DNA from 4 places in the Mesorhizobium sp. M1409 genome. Region 3 is predicted to be linked to each of the others. Evidence: predicted binding sites of a transcription regulator. Region 3 holds the regulator's gene; each other region holds the start of a gene.
What was found. The regulator LexA, encoded in region 3, represses DNA repair genes until DNA is damaged. The targets are predictions, from matches to a motif close to TGTTCNNNNTGTGTTCNG.
Positions count from the first base shown of each region.

Region 1: the regulator LexA is predicted to act here: its motif matches at 2,446-2,463, upstream of NKG99_RS09055 (ImuA family protein).
Region 2: the regulator LexA is predicted to act here: its motif matches at 2,376-2,393, upstream of NKG99_RS19650 (YifB family Mg chelatase-like AAA ATPase).
Region 4: the regulator LexA is predicted to act here: its motif matches at 1,761-1,778, upstream of NKG99_RS31185 (ImuA family protein).

Region 1 covers NZ_JAMYKV010000007.1:180,864-185,074, forward strand. Annotated here, with positions in the region: gene NKG99_RS09030 (HpcH/HpaI aldolase/citrate lyase family protein) at 1-69, shown strand, start outside; gene NKG99_RS09035 (DUF1737 domain-containing protein) at 114-320, shown strand; gene NKG99_RS09040 (hypothetical protein) at 307-993, opposite strand; gene NKG99_RS09045 (TetR/AcrR family transcriptional regulator) at 1,164-1,811, shown strand; gene NKG99_RS09050 (metallopeptidase family protein) at 1,882-2,304, opposite strand; gene NKG99_RS09055 (ImuA family protein) at 2,487-3,548, shown strand; gene NKG99_RS09060 (DUF6504 family protein) at 3,490-4,211, shown strand, end outside.
Region 2 covers NZ_JAMYKV010000025.1:65,040-69,250, reverse strand. Annotated here, with positions in the region: gene NKG99_RS19660 (DnaJ domain-containing protein) at 1-53, opposite strand, end outside; gene NKG99_RS19655 (exopolysaccharide production repressor protein) at 406-648, shown strand; gene NKG99_RS19650 (YifB family Mg chelatase-like AAA ATPase) at 752-2,284, opposite strand; gene gshB (glutathione synthase) at 2,469-3,413, opposite strand; gene NKG99_RS19640 (putative bifunctional diguanylate cyclase/phosphodiesterase) at 3,749-4,211, shown strand, end outside.
Region 3 covers NZ_JAMYKV010000035.1:29,990-34,200, forward strand. Annotated here, with positions in the region: gene NKG99_RS23775 (ComEC/Rec2 family competence protein) at 1-1,543, shown strand, start outside; gene lexA (transcriptional repressor LexA) at 1,540-2,292, opposite strand; gene kynU (kynureninase) at 2,738-3,985, opposite strand; gene kynA (tryptophan 2,3-dioxygenase) at 4,068-4,211, opposite strand, start outside.
Region 4 covers NZ_JAMYKV010000063.1:1,084-5,294, reverse strand. Annotated here, with positions in the region: gene NKG99_RS31190 (Y-family DNA polymerase) at 1-1,057, opposite strand, end outside; gene NKG99_RS31185 (ImuA family protein) at 972-1,730, opposite strand; partial or broken gene NKG99_RS31180 (beta strand repeat-containing protein) at 2,299-4,211, shown strand, end outside.

The sequences.
Region 1 (4,211 bases), on a different contig from region 3:
ATGGTCGAGCGGCTGCACCTGGCGCAGGCCGAAAAACTGCTGGCGAAGGCAGCCGCCATCGACGCATGATATCAGCCCTATGCTTGCGGGCTACTCACGACAGGAATCACCCTATGAAACTCTACCGCTTTCTGACCGGCCCGGACGACGCCAGCTTCTGCCACAAGGTGACGGCGGCGCTGAACAAGGGCTGGCACCTGTTCGGCTCGCCGACCTATGCTTACGATAAGAAGGCCAAGACGATGCGCTGCGGCCAGGCCGTCGTGAAGGATATCGATGGACAGGAATACGGACCGGACACCAAGCTCAGCGACTGGTAGTCGGCGCTCGCATCCACAGCCACCCGGCCAGCCAGGCGATCGCCGCCGCAAGCGTCACCAAGCCCAGGTCAAGAGCCAACTCCGGCACGAACGCACGGAGCGCGATAGGCACCGCGCCAATGAAATAGAGAGCGAGTGGAATGCGCGGCACGCCTCTTGCAACGACAAGGGAGATTACAAACGCGAGCGTCCCAAGCAGAAAAAGAACTGAACTGACGACCAGAGCCAGCCCGAGAGGCCCGGCGCGCAGGTCGATGATGGTTGTCGGCGGAAGTTTCGAAAATACGAGATTGATCACCACTTCCACGCCGACCAAACTTGCCAATGCCACGAAGTTGACGACAAAAGCGACCGTGCCGAACAGGCCCGCGCGCCGGCCAAATGCAAGAAACAGGCCTACGACAAGACCAAGCGCCAAGATCTCGGCGACTGGCGCCAGAAGTTGCGTCAGATCGGTGGTCGCGATGAGCGAGCTGCGTTTAGCCGCGTTGACCAGAAGAATAAGCGCGCTTCCCACCCCGGCGACGGAAGCAAGCCGATAGAGCGTAGCGCTGGGCACAGCCGCGCTCGACCGGACAGTCGTGGAATTCTCTTCGTGCCGAGGTCCTTCGGTTGGCCTCTGAAGCGAAATGAGCGATTGCGGACGGCGGGGTTCGGCGGTTGTGGCGAGCATGGTCGTCTCCTCATCTGGGAAAACGGCGGCCGCGAAGACCGCGGGCCTGTTCCGATCCCATCTGTAATCGCTGCTTACATTCTCTTGCCGGAGTTGTAAACGGTGATTACATAAATTGCGGAATCATGCTACGGACGCGTGAAGCAGTTCTACCGAACGAAGGGAACGAGATGGCAGAAGCCAAGACGCCTCGCCGCGCCAGCTACCACCATGGCAATTTGCGAGACACGCTGATCGATGCTGCAATTCAACTTGTCGAGGAAGGCGGCCCCGACAATGTGAGCGTGCGCGAAGCCGCAAAGCGGGCCGGCGTTTCCCCCGGCGCGCCCTTCCGGCATTTTCAGTCGAAAACAGCGCTGCTGACCGCGGTCGCCGAACAGGCCATGAGCCGGCTGACAGAGGCCGTCGCCAATGCACTTTCAGAAGTCGACAGCGCGGATCCCGTCGTGGCCTTCGAAGCAATCGGACAAGGCTATCTGGAATGGGCGATTGCCAATCCCACGCATTTCCAGATCATCAGTTCCCGAACGCTGATTGATTTCGACGGGTCGGACAGTCTTCGGGGTCAGAATGAAGCCATTCGCCGGAAGATGATCGACCTGCTGACCCAGGCGCAACAACAGGGTCGGTTGGCTGCGAACACGGACTTCGATCATCTGGTTCTTGCCGCTCGTGCATTTGTCTATGGGTTGGCACGAATGGCGGTTGATGGTCATTTTCCGCTGTGGCATCCGTCCGAGGCGCCATCGCTCGCCGTGCGCAAGGCGCTGCATCTTTTCATCAGCCGGATGACCAACCTGCCTGAATCGAGATCTTAGAGGCCTTTGCCGCCGCTGGGTTCTGATCCGACTCGAGAGGAATGGACAGTTCACGCGGCGTAGGAATCAATTACTCCGCCGCCTCTTCGATCTTCTCCATGTCGTCATCGGACAGTCCGAAATGGTGGCCGATCTCGTGGATCAGCACGTGGGTGACGATGTCGCCCAGCGTTTCCTCGTTCTCGGACCAGTAGTCGAGGATGGCGCGGCGGTAGAGCGTGATGCGGTTCGGGCCTTCGCCGGTCTGCGGATTCCAGCGCTCGGCGATGCCGCGTCCCTCGAACAGCCCGAGCAGGTCGAAGGGCGTCTCCAGCGATAGATCGTCCATGATCTCGTCGGTCGGGAACTCGGCGATCTGGATGACGATCTCGCCGGTCAGCTTGCGAAAATCCTCCGGCAGATGGGCATACGCCTCCAGCGCCAGGAACTCCATTTCCTCCATCGAGGGCGAGAGTTCGTCGTGCCAGGTGCGGGTCTTGTAGATGCGGGCCATGCTTTGTCCTTTGATCCCGGGCATATAGGCTTTCGCACCGGAATCGGCAAATGAACGGGCCGATGTGCCTGCATCATCAGGTGGAGAGGAATAAATTCCCCATGACTCCGCTTGACTCTTCCGGCCCCCTCTGGAATCCTAGGGAACATAACAGGAACAATTGTGAGTGGAAGCTGACCGTCATGGCGATGACCGCCGTGGCGCGGGAGACTGTTTTTGCCCTGCGCCGCCAGATCGCGAAAATCGAGGGAACGCTGCCCGAGCGCCTGCGGGCGCCGGTTGGCGCGCCCCTTGATGCTGACGTCAGCACGGATGTCACGTCCAATACCGACCGCACTATCGTCCGGCGCGGCATTGCCGCGGCTTTGCCGGATGCGTACCTTCCCACCGGCGTCGAGCGTCTCGATGCCGCCCTGAGCGGCGGCCTGCCGAAGGCAGCCTTGAGCGAAATCCATGGCACACAAACCCGCGATGCCGGGGCCGTCGCCGGCTTCGCCCTTTCGCTCACCAGCCTGATCCTTAAGCGGACGCCAGGGTTGCCGGTGCTGTGGATCGGCACCACGGAAATCTTCCGCGAAGCCGGCTTTCCCTATGCCAGGGGGCTTCATGCCTCGTTCGGCATCGAGCCGGAACAATTGCTGTTTTCCGAGGCGCCAAAACTTGTCGATGCGCTCTGGGTCGCCGAGGAAGCAGCCCGAATGACGGCGCTCGCGGCTGTCATTCTTGAAATCCGCGGCAATCCGCGGCGGCTGGACCTGACCGCGACGCGCCGGCTGCATGCAAAGGCGCAAGGTGCCGGCCGCCCGGTGTTCCTGCTGCGGCAGGCGGCGGAGCCCGAGCCGACGGCGGCCCCCGTCCGCCTCATCGTCGCTTCGGCGCCGGCAGCACCACGCGACACCATCGCCGGGCCGCTCGCCGGCTCGATCGGCCACCCGGCCTTCACCCTCACCATCGGCAAGAGCCGCACGGCCTTGCCTGGACAATTCACACTGGAGTGGAACCCCGATGAACGCGCATTCGACGAAAGAGCGGGCGAAGAGAGAAGGGGCGAAGAGAGAGGCCGGGCAAAGAATCCTGTCTCTGTGGTTTCCCTATCTGGCAGTGGAAAGGATCCTGCGGCAGCGTCTGGGGCGGTCCTGGCGTTCCCGGCCGTCGGATCACCTGCCGCCATCTCACCCACCGCTCGTGATCAGCCATCGCGACCGCAACGCGCAGCGCATCTCGGCCCTCGACGAGCGGGCTGAGGCGCTGCACCTGAAGCGCGACATGGGCATTGCCGATGCGCGCGCCATGCATCCGTCGATCGACATCGTCGAGGCCGATCCGGAGGCCGACCGCCGCCTGCTCGAAGGCCTTGCCGACTGGTGCGACCGTTACACCCCACTGGTGGCGCTGGACGGGGCGGACGGCCTGTTCCTCGACGTCACCGGCTGCACCCATTTGTTCGGCGGCGAGCGCGCCATGCTGGACGACATCCTGTCGCGTTTCTTCCATCAGGGTTTCGACGTCCGCGCCGGGCTTGCCGCGACACCGGGGGCGGCCTGGGCGGCGGCACGGTTTGCCGGCGACCGCATCGTCGATGGCGGCGAGGAGGAAGCGCTGCTGGCACCCCTGCCGCTGGCCGCACTGCGCATCGAGCCGGCGACCCGCGCCAGCCTGGAAAGCGTCGGCCTGCGCACGGCGGGCGCCGTCATGGCGGCACCGCGCGCGCCGCTCGCCCGCCGCTTCGGCGCCTTGCTGCTCCTGCGCCTCGACCAGGCGCTTGGCCGTCTCGACGAGGCGGTGTCGCCGCGCCTTCCCGTCGCGCCGCTTTCGGTCGAACGCCATCTCGCCGAGCCCGTCACCCTGACCGAGGACATCGAACGGCTGGTGGGCATGCTGGCGACGACCTTGAAGATCGACCTCGA
Region 2 (4,211 bases), on a different contig from region 3:
TCCGAGTTGGCGTTCGGGCTGACTTCCAAAACTTCGTAATAGTCTATGAACATAGCGGTACACCCTCTGCTGCCACCATATTCGTATTGTCTGAATAAGGAATGTCCAATGCAGCAGCCAAGGCTTTAGTCCGGCATCGACGACGGCCACGCTTCTGGACGAGGAAAAAAGGGCCGGCGCCCGTTCGGTGGGGGCCGTTGGGTGGTGAGGACGCCGGCCAAGCGGACAATCAGGTCCGCCGCACCGCAGAGATGGTCGATTCGTAAGGGAATGGTTATGGCGTGATCGCGGAAGGCAACGTGGCGTTGCCAACGCGACGAGGCGCGCATCTTGATCCCGTAAGCTTGCAAATTTGCTAAATTAGTGAAAACTTAACTAACGGGTGGTCAAGCGGGTGGCAAAACGATGTATTTTCCGCGGTTCCTGGTGGGCATGTCCGCCACCACAATCATCGTGGCGATCTGGGCCTACATTGAAGCCGGATCGGTCTGGGTGGCGTTCGGATGGGCCATTCTTGCAATGGTCGTGCTTCAGGTGGGATATTTCGGCCTCGTGGTTCACTTGATATTCAGGCGAGCACCGGAAGTGTCCGACGCCCGTGCGACGCCGGCAGACCCAACGTCACCGTTGATGTTGTGGCCCTGGTGAATGGTCGTCCGGCAGGGTCGGCTTGACCCATTACATGCTGCCGGATTTTCGACGGCAGGGACCAAGATCACAACCGCAAGCATAGTGATCGGCAGTCAGCAGCCTACGCGGCCTGCGCCATGCGCTCCGAACTCATGCGGTAGGAAATTGCCTCTGCCAGGTGGATGCGGCCGACGGTTTCGCTGGTGTCGAGATCGGCCAGCGTGCGCGCCACCTTCAGCACCCGGTGGTAAGCCCGTGCCGAAAAGGCGAGCTTTTCGCTGGCGTCCTTGAGCAGCGAGAGGCCGGCGGCGTCGGGCATGGCGATCTCCTCGATGACAGAGGGCGAGCAATGCGCGTTGGTGGTGGCGCGGGTGGCGCCGAGCCGTTCGAAGCGCTCGCGCTGGATGGTGCGGGCGCGCGCCACGCGCAGCGCCACATCGGCGCTTTTCTCCGCCCGGTCGGGCCGGATCAGATCGCTGGCCGAGACCGCCGGCACCTCGATCCGGAGATCGATGCGGTCGAGCAGCGGGCCCGAGATGCGCGCCTGGTAGTCGGTGCGGCAGCGCTCGCCGCGCAGGCAGCGATAGCCCGGCTCGCCAGCCATGCCGCAGCGGCACGGGTTCATCGCCGCGACCAGTTGAATGCGCGCCGGATAGGTGACGCGATGATTGGCGCGCGCGATCATGCAGTCGCCGGTCTCGAGCGGCTGGCGCAGCGCATCGAGCGTCTGCGGCGTGAATTCGGGAAACTCGTCGAGAAACAGCACTCCATGATGGGCGAGCGACACTTCGCCCGGCCGTGCGCGGATGCCACCGCCGACCATCGCCGCCATCGAGGCCGAATGGTGCGGCGCGCGGAACGGCCGCCGGTCGGTCAACTTGCCTTCGCCGAGTTCTCCCGCCACCGAGGCGATCATCGAGACCTCAAGCAATTCCTTCGGCGCCAGCGGCGGCAGGATCGACGGCAGCCGCTGCGCCAGCATCGATTTGCCCGAGCCGGGCGGCCCGATCATCAGAAGGTTATGCCCCCCGGCCGCAGCCACTTCCAGCGCCCGCTTGGCGGTCTCCTGGCCCTTGATGTCGGCAAGGTCGGGCAGGTCGCGCGCCGCGGCGTGGATGCCGGCTTCCGGCCGCGACAGCACCTGCGTGCCGCGAAAATGATTGGCGATAGCGATCAGGCTGCGCGGCGCCAGAATGTCGATTTCCTTGCCTGCCCAGGCCGCTTCCGGCCCGCAGGCAAATGGGCAGATCAGGCCCTTGCCCTCTGCATTGGCGGCGATCGCCGCAGGCAAGGCGCCGGCGACCGCGGCAATCGTGCCGTCGAGCGACAATTCGCCGAGCACGACATAGCCGGCCAGCATGTCGCCGGGAATCGCGCCAAGGGCCGCCATCAGGCCGAGCGCGATTGGCAGGTCGTAATGGCTGCCCTCCTTCGGCAGGTCGGCGGGCGCCAGATTGACCGTGACCTTCTTCGACGGCATCGACAGGCCCGATGCATGCAGCGCCGCCTGCACCCGCTCGCGGCTTTCCGCCACCGCCTTGTCGCCAAGGCCGACTATATGCATGTTGACCTTGCCGGGCGCGATCATCACCTGCACGTCGACCGGCACGGCCTCGATGCCCTGGAAAGCGACCGTGCGAACCCGCGCCACCATTTTCCCACCCCGAATGTGGGCTTGCCCGAGCCCGCGCTGTTAGGGCGTTAGAGCCCCTTTGGCGAGACAATCACAATTCCCCGGCCAAATCAAGAACATTACAGGAACACGTTAGCGCGCAGGTTGCAACCGAATAGAGCTCGGTTGCAAAAAGCGGAACATGATTAAGACCAAATGAAGACGGTTACTTCCGTCGCTTGTCCTCGACCGCGTCCCAGAACAGGCTGGCGATGTCGGCGCCGCCGAAGCGCTGCACTTCGCGCACGCCGGTCGGCGAGGTCACGTTGATCTCGGTCATGTAGTCGCCGATGACATCGATTCCGACGAGGATGAAGCCGCGCTCTTTCAGCGCCGGCCCGATGCGGGCGCAAATCTCGCGCTCGCGTTCCGTCAGCTCGGTCTTTTCGGCGCGGCCGCCGACATGCATGTTGGAGCGGGAATCGTGTTCGGCCGGCACCCGGTTGATGGCACCGACCGGTTCGCCGTCGATCAGGATGATGCGCTTGTCGCCCTTGCGAACGTCCTTCAGATAGCGCTGCACGATATAGGGCTCGCGGAACATCTGGCCGAACATTTCGAGCAGCGAGGCAAGGTTGCGGTCGGCCTCGTGCAGATGGAAGATGCCGGCGCCGCCATTGCCGTAGAGCGGCTTGATGATGATGTCGCCGAACTCCTTGCGGAAGGCGGCGACCTCAAGCGGATCCTTGGTGATCAGCGTGTCCGGCATCAGGTCGGCAAATTCGGTGACGAAGATCTTTTCCGGGCTGTTGCGCACCCAGGCCGGATCGTTGACGACCATCGTCTTGGGATGGATGCGTTCGAGGATATGCGTGGTGGTGATGTAGTTCATGTCGAAGGGCGGATCCTGCCTGAGCAGGATGACGTCCATCTCCGACAGATCGGTGCGCACCTTCTCGCCCAGCGAATAGTGGCTGCCCTTCTCGTCGCGCACCTGCATTTCCTCGATGCGGGCAAACACCTTGCCGTCGCGCAGCGACAGCCGCTCGGGCGTGTAGTGGAACAGTTGGTGGCCGCGCCGCTGCGCTTCCAGCGACAGCGCGAACGAGGTGTCGCCGGTGATCGACACGGTGGAGATGTGGTCCATCTGGACGGCGATTTTCAACTTCATGGCGGGTCTCCGGCGGACTCGGATGCGACTGTCTTGCCTGTACAGGCTCACCGTGCGTCTGCCAATCGCGACATTTCCAGGATTGGCATATGCAAGGCGCAAAGCCAGGCCGGCCCCGATCTTGCCGGCCACATGGAGACAAGGCGAGGCGCCGCGTCATCCAGCGGCGGGAAACGACTGAAGACGTGCGTGAAAACAAAGGTTTGACGCACCCCGTCTCGACCTTCCCGAAGGTCATGCGCTTTACCCGTGAAAAATCTATTTCGCGATACGTTTCCTAAAGGGTTTGCTGCCAGTCTCGAAATAAATTCCGACGTCACAAAACAGGGACACCGATGCAAACTTCGTTTGGCACCGGTCAGGCAAACAGGGAGAGCACGGATCTGGCATTCACAGATCCGTTGACCGGGCTTGGCAACCATCGCCGCTTCTTCGACAAGGTCGATCGCCTGATCAGCGACCGTGCCGACGACCCCGCGCCCTTCACCGTCGGCATCCTCGACCTGGACGGCTTCAAGCCGATCAACGACCTGTTCGGACACAAGGCCGGTGACGACATCCTGATCCAGGTAGCGATGCGGCTGCGCGCCTCGATGGACGACTATTCCACGGTCTGCCGCATCGGCGCCGACGAATACGCTTTTCTGTATCCGATGGTGTTCAGCGAGGAGGCGGCGGCTGAAAAATCCCGCATGCTGATCGAGATACTGTCGGCGCCCTATGATGTCGGCGAACGCACCGCCAGGCTCACGGCTTCGGTAGGCTGCTCGCTGTTCTATTCGGGTGACGAGACCACCG
Region 3 (4,211 bases):
CGCCGAGGGCGAGATCGCGGCGGCGCTGATCGTCGGCGTGCGCGCCGGCATTCCCGATGACATCAACGAAGCTATGCGGCGTACCGGCATCTACCACATCATCTCCATTTCCGGACTGCATATGGCGCTCGTCGCCGGCACCATCATGGGGTTGCTGCGCGGCGCCTTCGCCTTGTTTCCGGACTTTTCCGCGCGTCGTCCGGTCAAGAAATACGCCGCCGTCGCGGCACTGTTCTCGATCGCCGCCTATCTCATCATCTCAGGCATCGTCGTCGCCGCCGAGCGCAGCTTCATCATGCTGGCGGTGATGCTGATTGCCGTGCTGTTCGATCGGGCGGCACTCACCATGCGCAATCTAGCAATTTCGGCGATCGCCGTCATCGTGGTGTCGCCGCATGAAGTGGTCGGCCCGAGTTTTCAGATGTCCTTCGCCGCAACCGCGGCGCTGGTCGGCGCCTATGCCGGCTGGTCGGAGCATCGTGCGGGAAAGACGAGACCACCGCCGCCAAAGCGGTCGCTGCCTGGTTTCCTGACGCGAAAATTCCTGCTGGCGGCAGGCGGCCTTTCCATGACTTCCATCATCGCCGGCGGCGCCACTGCGCTGTTTGCCATCTGGCATTTTCAGCGTGTGTCGCCGCTCAGCCTGTTCGCCAATCTGGCGATCATGCCGATCGTATCACTGGTCGTCATGCCTTTCGCCGTCCTCAGCGCACTGGCGATGCCATTCGGCGCCGACGGCCCCTTTCTTTATGTAATGGGCAAAGGCCTGACGGCGATGATCGCGATGTCCGGATGGATTTCCGAGCGTTCGCCAGTCGACGCAATCGGCTTGATTTCGCAGCAGTCTGTCCTTCTGGTGGCGATTGCCCTTGTCATCGCGACGATGGCGACGACATGGCTGCGGCTGGCAGCTCTTCCTTTCGCGCTTGCCGGCCTGCTGACGGTCTCGGACACGCGCGCACCCGACGTGCTGATCTCGGAGGACGCAAGGCTGGTTGCGTTGCCGATCGGCGGCGGCGAACTCGCGGTCAGCCGGGCCAGGCCGAACGAATTCACCGTCGACAACTGGAAGCGTGCGCTGACATCCGAAAGCATCATCGTGCCGGAGGTGTTCGACGAAGGCGACGGTCAATTCGACGTCGCTGATGCGGCTGAAATGCCGCCGGGAGCACCGTTCTATTGCACTTCAGGCGTTTGCGTCGCCAGGCATCCGTCCGGCGCGTTCATTGCCTATGTCGAGGACCGAAAAGACACCTGGAAAGCCTGTGGTTTCGCCGACCTGATCGTCATCAATGACGCGACGGCCTATGACGCCTGTCACAACCCGCTGGTTCTCGTTATCACCAAACGGCAACTGGCCCGCAAAGGCAGTGCTGCCGTCTTCTTCGATCGCCAATCGGCGACCGCGCCGGCGACAATCAGCTTCGCCGTGGACAGGCCATATCGGCCCTGGCACGCGCAACGCAAGTTTTCACGCGAGGCGAGGGGACTGCCGCCCTTCAAGAGACCCGAGAAGCCAGTCGTTGAACCGCAGCTGCCTTAGTAGCGGCGGATCAGGCCAACGAGCTTGCCCTGCACCTTGACCCTGTCTGGCCCGAAAATACGGGTTTCATAGGCCGGATTGGCGGCTTCGAGAGCAATCGAGGCGCCCTTGCGGCGGAACCGCTTCAGCGTCGCTTCCTCTTCATCCACCAGCGCCACGATGATCTCGCCAGGGCTCGCCGTATCGGCATTGCGGATGATGACGGTGTCGCCGTCGAAGATGCCGGCCTCGATCATCGAGTCGCCCTTGACCTCCAGCGCATAGTGCTCGCCGCCCATGATCATGTCTGGCGGCACCGAGATCGAATGCGTCTGGTGCTGGATGGCATCGATCGGCACACCGGCGGCGATGCGCCCCATCACGGGGATCGACACGGCGGCGACCACGTCGTCGTCATTGCCTGCTGAAGACATCCGCGAAGACGCTGGCCTGATCTGCCGGCCAAGGCCGCCCTGGCCGAGACTGGCCTGACCAAGACTGCCCTGGATGACGCTTGGAGAGAACTTCTTTGCCGCGTTGAGGCCGGGTGCGATCGAGTCCGGCAGCCGCAGCACTTCCAGCGCGCGTGCCCGGTTGGGCAGCCGGCGAATGAAGCCGCGCTCTTCCAGTGCCGTGATCAAACGATGAATCCCGGATTTGGAGGCAAGGTCGAGCGCCTCCTTCATCTCGTCGAAGGATGGCGGAATGCCGCTTTCCTTCAGGCGTTCATGGATGAACATCAGCAGTTCGTGTTGCTTGCGCGTCAGCATGGCGGCCCCCAGGGTACCTGAAACCAGAATCGGAAAAACAAACCCAGAACAAACACTATCTGTTCCAGTTGTGTTCCGCAACTGTTTAAAGTTTAATGAATTTATTAAGGGGGTCGAAATTATTGGCGCTCGCCAGCGGGCCTCGTCGACGGCTGTATGCCGTCACAATGCGCTTGCCGGCATTGAAATTGTTATGGTTAATGGGCTGTGGCCCACCCTTGGCTCAAGCCTGGCATGAGCTGCCCATGGATCCGCGACGGGCGCATTTCCAGCTTTCCGGGCGTTCGTTTGCCGTGAACGAAACGAAGCCAAAATGCCAACCTTGGTTAATCTATTGCAGCCTGCGCTGGCTACCAGCGGCGAACGCATTCGCGAGCCGAAAAATTCGTCCTCCGTCATCCGACCTGGGGGCAAGACGCGACGACAGATCGTCGGGACGGCCGCGTCAGGTTACGGCCTCCTTGACGGCGAAACGCTGGTCCTTCCATGCACTCGTGCGCAGAATGTCTTCCAGCACCTCGACCGCCAGCCACACGTCCTTGTAGCCGACATAGAGCGGCGTAAATCCGAAACGGATGGTTGACGGCGCGCGGAAGTCACCGATCACGCCGCGCTCGATCAGCGCCCGCATGATTTGATAGCCATGATCGTGAAGGAACGACACCTGGCTGCCGCGCCTGGTCGCGTCGCGAGTGCTCTCCAGCGTGAGACCATAGGCGCCGCACTTCGCTTCGACGAGCTGGATGAACAGTTCGGTCAGCGCGACGCTCTTCTTTCGCAATGCCGCCATGTCGACGTCGTTCCAGATGGCAAGCGCGCCTTTGAGCGCCCGCATCGACAGGACCGGCTGCGTGCCGCACAGAAAGCGGCGGATACCGGTGCCGGCAACATAACCCCGTTCGAAGGCAAAGGGCCGTGCATGCCCCCACCAGCCGCTGAGTGGCTGGCTGATCTCGCCGTGGTGGCGCTGGGCGGCATAGATGAAGGCTGGCGCGCCCGGACCGCCGTTGAGGTACTTGTAGGTGCAGCCGACAGCGAAATCAGCATTTGCATGATCGAGCTCGACCGGCAGAGCGCCCGCGGTGTGGCAGAGATCCCAAACGATCAGCGCTCCGGCCGCATGAGCCTTGCGCGTCAGCGCCGTCATGTCGCGCAGTTCACCGGATTTGTAATTGACGTGGTTGACCAGCACCACCGCGACGCTTTCGTCGATCAGCTCTTCGATGGTTGGCGCGTCGACGCCCGCGAGGCGCAGCAAGGCGCCATCCCGGGTCGAGGCCACGCCTTCGGCGATGTACAGGTCGGTGGGAAAACTGTCACCCTCGGCGACGATGGCCAACCGGCCGGGCCGCATCTCCATCGCCGCATGCAACACCTTGTAGATGTTGGTCGACGTCGTGTCGCAGACGACGGTCTGGCCGGCCGCGGCTCCGATCAGACGTCCAAGCTGATCGCCGAGTTCGATCGGCATCTCGAACCATCCGGCTGTATTCCAGGCCCGGATGAGATCCTGGGCCCATTCCTGGGCCGCCGCTTGCTGCAGCTCGCCGAAAACGGCATGTGATGCCGCCCCAAGTGAATTGCCGTCGAGATAGATCACCCCCTCCGGCAAAATGTAACGATCGCGCATGGCACGCAGCGGATCCGTGGCATCCATCGCTTCGATCGCAGCGAGATCAGGAATTCCACTCATGGTCGTTCAGTCCTCGGTTGTTCGCGAAGGGTTCCCGCTGCAAGCGCGTCCCCTCGGTGTGCCTGTTCTCATTTCGATGATGTCAGAGCCGGGTGCGGACCGTCCACAGCTCCGGGAACAGCACGACCTCGAGCATCTTCTTCAGGTACGAAGCACCCGACGTGCCGCCGGTGCCGCGTTTCAGGCCGATGATGCGCTCGACCGTGGTGACATGATTGAAGCGCCA
Region 4 (4,211 bases), on a different contig from region 3:
CGAGCGAGGAAATCATCTGTTTGGCCCGCAGCGGCTCGGCAACGGTCGCGGCAAGCCGCATCAGCTCGATGCCGAACCCTGGATCGATCGTTTCTATTTTGTCGGTGAGAAGCCGGGTCAAGCGCTTCGTGTCACGCACCGGCAATGCTGTGCCGACACGGATCGCCTCGATGCGATTGTCGACGCGGAAGAACAGAAGATCGAGCCGGCGTGCGCCAAGTCCTCGCGTCTCGAGTGAGGCGCATAGTTCAGCGACCAGCTTGCCGGTATAGCGCGCGATTGTTTGTGCCGCGCCGATCGGCTCGGCAAAATTGCGGCGCACTTCGACAATTTCCTGCGGCCGGATCGGCTCGATCGGTTCGCTCACGCGTCCGAACGCCTGGTCGAGGCGGCGGCCGGCCTCCGGCCCAAAACGCAAGGCGAGCGCCGCACGCGGGGTGCCGGTGAGATCCGCAATTGTCTCGAAGCCGAGCCGCCTCAGACTATCGATCGTCGCGGCGGGAAAGCGAAGGGCAGCGATCGGCAAAGGCAGGATCGCCTGGGCAATTTCGCCGGACGGTACCACAAGCGTCTGCCGTGTACCGAAGCGGGCCAATGCGTGGGCTGCGCCCCAGCTATCGGCGACCGCGCAGCGCGCGGTAAAGCCGGACGCGGCAAGTCGCTCCACCATATCGGTGAGCATTGCCGCCTCGCCGCCATGCAGATGGTCGGCGCCGGTCGTGTCGATCACAATGCCGTCCGGCGCATCGGCAGCGACGATCGGCGCGTAGCGGCGCAGCGCCCACAGCGCCAATCGCTCGAGCGCCATCTCATCTGCTTCGGGCTCGGCATCATGAACGACAAGACCCGGAACGAGCGCCTGCGCCTTACTCGCCGGCATGCCGATGCGCAGGCCGGCTGCGTGCGCTGCCGCATCAGCGGCAAGTACCACACGGCGACGTCCGTCGCGGCCGATCAAAACGAGCGGCGTCTCAGGCGGAGGCGCGGCGTCGCCCGATTTCCTTCTGAAGCGGTCTGTCGGCCACATCGGAAGGAAGAGCGATACGACCCTTGGCATCGCAAGCCTCCACTGTAAAATCTGCGCTCTCTCCTGCACGGCATCGGATCAGTTCAAGCTGCCAGCGCGCACGCCCGACTCCCTGAACAGGCAGTGGTGTCGACGGCAGGACCGACACCCGCCAGCGGGTTTCGGCGGCTGTCGGCTGGCCAAAATCGGTTGCCTCCGTCTGTCGCCGCCAGCGGCGAATGGCGATGCCGGTGGCGCCGGAGTTTTCGGCGGCAAGCTGAAGCCGCCGTGAGGCCGTCATCGAAAGCCGTGCAATCTCGGCAACGACAGCGCCAAAACCGCCACGAAGACCCTCTTCGAAACAGGCGAGAACGGATTTTTCGTCGCCGGCTTCGACATAGATTACCCGTCCCGGAGGAAGGCCGGCCTGTTCGATCGCAGGCGCGAACAGATCGGGCCGGGTAACGCACCACAGCACCTTGCCTGCCGTGCGGGCGGCAATTCCCGCGGCGAACAGCGCCGCGGCCGCACCGTCGACAGCGCCATTGCCGCCGCCCGCGACCTCGTGCAGACCGCCAAAAGTCAACCCGCCTCCCGGCAGAACCCTGTCGATCGCGGCCACTCCGAACGGCAAAACCATTCGGGCGCGCGCCTTTCCGCCTTCGAGGCGCGCGATGCGTTCTCGAAGGTCGGAAATGGCAGCAGGGGGCGCCGATACACGCATCTGACCCTTGAAACGCGGAAAGCCGTGATATGTTCTACATTTGTTCTCGTCTTGGTTAAGAGTCAACCGGAATGACGTCATGCCCCTGCGGAAGGAGGGCATTCGGATAGTCTAAAGTGCCGGGCCATATCCTTTAATGCGAAAATGCGAGTTCCATGTTTGGTTGGGCGCCACGAGTGGCCGAAACTTGTAGCTTATTTCGGACATGCCCATAGTTGAGCCCCATACCGATCTTCGCTCGCGCCTGCTTGCCCGCATCGAGTCCAAACCCGCGAGGTCTGGACCCCCGGCGACTTCGCCGAGCACGGCGCGCGCGCCGCCGTGGAGCCAGCAAGCCCATTTCGCATAGTTCGGTGAGCTTACTCGTTTAAATAAGCAGAAGCTAATACAAGTAAATCCGCTGTGACGTCACCAACACAGACTTGCCTTTCCTTGCTAGGATTAGTTTTTTGGTAGTCGATCCGAATATAAGCCTGTTGCGAGGCCGTACCCTTTCGTGCTGCGTTTACCCGATCGGAATCAGGGTCGACGCTGCGAGGCGCATTTGGCTCTGTTGGGGGAATTTCATATGAGCACGGCTGCCGGCGGCGAAACGATCGAAGATCGGGGCGGCACAATGACCAAGCTGTTGGCGGGCGTCGGCCTGACAGCGCTGGCGATCGGCGCTTCACTGACCTCGGCCTCCGCTCAGCAATGGACTGGAACGACGAGCAACAACTGGACGGTGGGCAGCAACTGGTCGGGCGGCGTAGCCCCCTCAGGCGGCTCCGTCGTGATCAACACGACATCGCCTAACCCGACAGTGCTTGGCGTGAGTGGCCCAGCAATTGGTGTGACGAGCTCCCTGTACGTTGGCGATAGCGGGTCGGGCAGTCTGACGATCCAGAACGGCAGCACGCTTACAAGCGCGTCAGCCCCGCGGATCGGAAATCAAGCCAGCGGCACCGGAACCGTCACCGTCACCGGGGCTGGATCGCTATGGACGATAAGCAGCGGGAATTTTGGTGTCGGCTATCAAGGAAACGGTACGCTGAACGTTGTGAATGGAGGCAAAGTCGTCGCCAGCACCACGATCTTAGGCGTGGGTGTCACCTCTTCCGGCACGCTCAACATCAGCGGCGGCATGTTGGACACGGCCGTTCTGCGGAACGGCTTCGGCGCGGCGCAGGCCAATTTTGACAATGGCATTCTCAAGGCAAGAGCGAACAATGCGACCTTCATCAATGGATTCTCGGGCACTGAACTTAGCGTACTGGCTGGCGGGCTGACCGTCGATACCGCCGGCTTCACCGTGGGGACCGACGCTACCTCTGGGTTTACTGGCGCCGGTGGCCTGACCGTAACAGGCGGCGGCATTTTCAACCTTCTAGCCAACAGCCCTTATTCCGGCGAGACCTGGATCCAGGCCGGCAGCACACTCTCGCTTCAGGGAGCCGGCGCCGTTGCCGATTCAAGCCGAGTGCTCGCGGACGGAACGTTCGATATCGCGGCCATTACCCCGACAGGCACCAGCATTCAGAGCCTCGCCGGCAGCGGCGCCGTCACTCTGGGCGCCAAGACGCTTACGATCACCGACACCAACGATAGTTTTTCCGGCATCATCTCCGGCAGCGGTGGACTGGCACTCAACGGCGGCACCATGATCCTGGGCGGCGCCAACACCTATTCCGGCGCAACCACGGTCAGTGGCGGCAAGCTTGTCGTCGAGGGCGCGCTCGGCAACACCCAGACGACCGTCAACAGCGGCGGCACATTGGGCGGCTCCGGCTCGATTGCCGGCGCGGTCATTATCGCCGATGGCGGCGTGCTGGCGCCGGGCTCCAGCCCTGGCACGCTGACGGTGGGATCGCTCAGCCTGAGCTCGGGCTCGACCCTTGACTATGAGCTCGGCCAAGCCGGCATTGTCGGCGGCGGCGTCAACGATCTGATCGTGGTGACCGGCAACCTGACTCTGGACGGCAGCCTCGACATCACCGATGTCGGCGGCTTCGGCCCCGGCGTCTATCGGCTGATCAATTATGGCGGCTCGCTGACCGACAATGGTCTTGAGTTCGGCAATCTGCCGGTCAACGTCACGGCGGCCGACCTGTCGGTGCAGACCTCCGTCGCCAACCAGGTCAATCTTATCAGCAGCGTCGGCAACGACCTGTTGTTCTGGGACGGCGACGCGGCCGGCAATGCCAACAATGATCTGGTCGACGGCGGCAATGGCACCTGGACGGCGACGAGCCCGAACTGGACCACGAGCACCGGCCTAGTCAACGGAGCCATGAAGCCGCAGCCCGGCTTTGCCATCTTCCAGACACTTGGCGGTACCGTCATCGCCGGCGATGGCGCCGGCGCGCTGGCGGTCACCGGCATGCAGTTCGCCGCCGACGGCTACCGCATCGAAGGCGACGCCACAACGCTGGCCGGCGCCGGTGGCGAGAGCATCATCCGGGTCGGCGACGGCTCCCCGGCCGGGGCGGGCTATACCGCGAC